DNA from 2 places in the Mesorhizobium sp. B2-8-1 genome. Region 1 is predicted to be linked to the other one. Evidence: riboswitches for the same ligand, from Rfam matches in the RefSeq annotation. Region 1 holds a riboswitch; the other holds the start of a gene.
What was found. A riboswitch is a leader RNA that binds a small molecule or an ion and turns the genes downstream of it on or off. The one in region 1 is predicted to bind S-adenosylmethionine.

Region 1 (2,198 bases):
GTTCAGGGCGCGGCGCGAAAGTGCTTGGACAGCTTCAGGCCCTGCGCCTGGTAGTTCGAGCCGAGCTCGGTGCCGTAAAGCGCCTGCGGCCGCTTCAGCATATGCTCGTAGACCAGCCGGCCGACGATCTGGCCATGATCGAGGATGAACGGCACCTCATGGCTGCGCACTTCGAGCACGGCGCGGCTGCCGGTGCCGCCGGCCGCCGAATGGCCGAAACCCGGATCGAAGAAGCCGGCATAGTGGACACGGAACTCGCCCACCAGCGGATCGAAGGGCGTCATTTCGGCCGCGTAGAGCGGCGGCACATGCACCGCTTCCTGGCTGACGAGGATGTAGAACTCGTCCGGATCGAGCACCAGCTCGCCGGCGCCGCTCTTGTGGATCGGCTCCCAGAAGTCGACGATCTCCTGCGCCGCGCGTTTGTCGACATCGACGAGGCCGGTATGGTGTTTGCCGCGATAGCCGACCAGCCCGTCACTGTCGCCGTTGAGATCGATCGACAATGCGATGCCGCCGCCGGAGATGTTCGGCGGTTCGGTGGCGACCAGCATTTCGGCCCGGTGCAATTGATGCAACTCTGCTTCCGAGAGCAGCGCATTGCCGGTGCGGAAGCGTATCTGCGAAAGGCGCGAGCCGGCGCGCACGACGATCGGGAAGGTGCGTGGGCTGACTTCGAGATAGAGCGGACCATGATAGCCGGCGGCGATCTTGTCGAACTCGTGGCCGCGATCGGTCATCACGCGGGTGAAGATATCGAGCCGCCCGGTCGAGCTCTTGGGATTGGCGGACGCCGAAATTTCCGCCGGCAGCGCCAGGCTTTCGAGCAGGGGCACGATGTAGACGCAGCCGGTTTCCAGAACGGCGCCGTCGGCCAGGCTGATCTCGTGCAGCTTCAGCCGGTCGAGTTTTTCACTGACCTTGTGGTTGGGACCCGGCAGGAAGGACGCGCGCACCCGCCACGCCTTGTCGCCGAGCCTCAGATCGAGGCTGGCCGGCTGGATCTGGTCGGCGTCGAGCGCACGCGACGACTTCAGCGCGCCGGACTGGAACAGCGCCGCAATGTCCTGATCGGGAAGAATTCCTGTCTGCCGCAAAGTCTGGCTCCGCTCTGCTGGTACAAGTCTCTTAATGAAGCCGGCAATTGACGCAAGCGTGGCGCGGGTCTAAAGGGTCGTTATCCCGTGGTGATTTGGCCGGTCGGCTTGCAGCCACGTTAAACAAGTCGCTAAAGGACCGTCGGGCCGCAAGGCCGCATGGACCGGTTGCGACTTTTTCGCGGCCGGTTTTTTTGTGTTTGGATAGGACGATGACGAGCAAGACGCGCAACTGGAAGCCTCAGACCGCACTCGTGCATGGCGGAACCCTGCGTTCCGGCTTCGGCGAGACTTCCGAGGCGATATACCTGACCCAAGGCTATGTCTATGAGACGGCCCAAGCCGCCGAAGCCCGCTTCAAGGGCGAGGAACCGGGCTTCATCTATTCGCGCTACGCCAATCCGACCGTCGACATGTTCGAGAAGCGCATGTGCGCGCTCGAAGGCGCCGAGGACGCGCGCGCCACCGCGTCCGGCATGGCGGCGGTGACGGCAGCCCTCCTGTGCAGCGTCAAGGCCGGCGATCATATCGTTGCGGCGCGCGCCCTGTTCGGCTCCTGCCGCTGGGTGGTCGAGACGCTGGCGCCGCGCTACGGCATCGAGGCGACGCTGGTCGACGGCACCGACATCGCCAATTGGGAAAAGGCGGTTCGGCCCAACACCAAGCTGTTTTTCCTGGAAAGCCCGACCAACCCGACGCTTGAGGTGGTGGACATCGCCGCCGTCGCTTCGCTTGCCAATTCGATCGGCGCGCGGCTGGTCGTGGACAATGTCTTCGCCACGCCGCTGCAGCAGAAGCCGTTGCAGCTCGGCGCGCATATCGTGGTCTATTCGGCGACCAAGCACATCGATGGCCAGGGCCGATGTCTCGGCGGCGTCATTCTGTCGGACAAGAAGTGGATCGACGAGAACCTGCACGATTATTTCCGCCATACCGGCCCCAGCCTGTCGCCGTTCAATGCCTGGACGCTGCTGAAGGGCCTGGAAACGCTGCCGCTGCGCGTGCGCCAGCAGACGGAGAGCGCCGGCAAGATCGCCGATTTCCTGGCCGAGCAGCCGGAGATCGCCCGCGTGATCTATCCCGGGCGCGCCGACCATCCGC
Region 2 (2,198 bases), on a different contig from region 1:
CCGACGCTCGGCGTCACCCGCAACCCGAGCCCGGTCATCTGTTCGCTCAGCCAGGCCAGCCAGGTCTCGTTATGCGCGACGCTGCGCTCGATATGGGTGCGGTCGCGGACGGCGGCGATGCCGGCCTCGATCGCCGTCGCATTGACGTTGAAGGGACCGCGTATGCGGTTGATCGCGTCGACGATGTGCATCGGCCCATACATCCATCCGATCCGCGCCCCGCCAAGTCCGATCTTGGAGAAGGTGCGGGTCATGACCACGTTCTGAGAGCTGCCCGCGAGCTCGATGCCGGCCTCATAGTCGTTGCGCCTGACATATTCGGCATAGGCGGCATCGAGCACCAGAAGCACGTTCTTCGGCAGGCCGGCATGCAGGCGGCGCACCTCCTGGAACGGCACGTAAGTGCCGGTTGGATTGTTGGGATTGGCGAGGAACACGATCTTCGTACGTGGCGTGACGGCCGCCAGGATCGCATCGATGTCGGCGCGCTCCTCGGTCTCCTTGACCGCGACAGGCGTCGCCCCCGCCGACTGGATGTAGATCTTGTAGACCATGAAGGCGTGTTCGGTGAATATGGCCTCGTCGCCGGGGGCGAGATAAGTCTGCGCCATGAGGCCGAGGATCTCGTCGGAGCCGTTGGAACAGATGATGTTCTGTGCGTTCAGACCATGCACCTCGGCGATTGCTTCGCGCAGGCGCCGGGCGGTGCCGTCGGGATAGACGTCGAGCTTGGCGGCGACCTCGCGCGCGGCCTCGATTGCCTTCGGCGAGGGGCCGAGCGGGTTCTCGTTCGACGACAGCTTGTGGACCTTGTCCACCCCGGCGGGGGCCGAGCTCTTGCCCGGCACATAGGCCTGGATGTCCATGATGCCCGCGCGCGGGGTTGGACGTGTCTTGTCCGAGGTCTGGCTCATATCGCAAAATCCGTCGAGAACGCCTCCATCCTGGAAGCCGCTGCGGAAATACAAGCCATGGCCGGCAATGTCGAGAGGTGGCAGTGGTGCCAGCAAGCGGCATTGACGGCGAGGCAGGTGAGTTCTAGAAGGGCATCGACAGTTCCGTGGTGATTTGGCCGGTCGGCTTGCAGCCACGTTAAACAATTCGCTAAAGGGCCGTTTGCGCGACGTAACCGGCTTTGCGAAGGCAATGCCGGTTTTTTGTTGTCCGCGATCGGCCGGACGAACGCATCGGCGGCGCGGAGATCGGCAGCGATTTCCGCAAAGGCAAGGTGCAGCAAGAGAGACGAGATGGCCGCTCAGCGCGCTGGCAGAACCAACAACGAGGCAGACCAACCGTCGAGCCCGGTCGTGCGCTTCGGCGCCGACAAGCCGCTCAAGCTCGACGCCGGCACGCTGCTGTCGCCGTTCCAGATCGCCTACCAGACCTACGGCACGCTGAACGACGCCCGTTCAAACGCCATTCTCGTCTGCCACGCATTGACCGGCGACCAGCATGTGGCCAGCACCAATCCGGTGACCGGCAAGCCGGGTTGGTGGGAAGTGCTGATCGGACCCGGCAAGATCATCGACACCAACCGCTTCTTCGTCATCTGCTCAAACGTCATCGGCGGCTGCCTCGGTTCCACCGGCCCGGCCTCCACCAATCCCGCTACCGGCAAGCCCTATGGGCTCGACCTTCCGGTCATCACCATCCGCGACATGGTGCGTGCCCAGCAGATGCTGATCGACCATTTCGGCATCGAAAAACTGTTTTGCGTGCTCGGCGGGTCGATGGGCGGCATGCAGGTGCTGCAATGGGCGTCGAGCTATCCGGAGCGTGTTTTCTCGGCGCTGCCGATCGCCACCGGCGCGCGTCATTCCTCGCAGAACATCGCTTTCCACGAGGTCGGCCGGCAGGCCGTGATGGCGGACCCAGAATGGCATGGCGGCAAGTATTTCGACCACGGCAAACGCCCGGAAAAGGGGCTCGCCGTGGCGCGCATGGCCGCCCACATCACCTACCTGTCGGAAGCAGCCTTGCACCGGAAGTTCGGCCGCAACCTGCAGGACCGCGAAGCGCTGACCTTCGGCTTCGACGCCGATTTCCAGATCGAGAGCTATCTGCGTCACCAGGGCATGACTTTCGTCGACCGCTTCGACGCCAATTCCTATCTCTACATGACGCGGTCCATGGACTATTTCGACCTCGCCGCCGACCACGGCGGCAGGCTGGCCGATGCTTTTGCCGGCACCAAGACC

Region 2: linked by a shared signal. The riboswitch ahead of FJ428_RS11935 (homoserine O-acetyltransferase) and the one ahead of FJ428_RS20520 (O-succinylhomoserine sulfhydrylase) in region 1 are both predicted to bind S-adenosylmethionine.

Annotation. Positions count from the first base shown of each region.
Region 1 covers NZ_VFTX01000008.1:77,721-79,918, forward strand. The annotation lists gene FJ428_RS20515 (2'-deoxycytidine 5'-triphosphate deaminase) at 3-1,097, opposite strand; SAM riboswitch at 1,175-1,252, shown strand; gene FJ428_RS20520 (O-succinylhomoserine sulfhydrylase) at 1,310-2,198, shown strand, end outside.
Region 2 covers NZ_VFTX01000004.1:36,536-38,733, reverse strand. The annotation lists gene hisC (histidinol-phosphate transaminase) at 1-914, opposite strand, end outside; SAM riboswitch at 1,051-1,128, shown strand; gene FJ428_RS11935 (homoserine O-acetyltransferase) at 1,248-2,198, shown strand, end outside.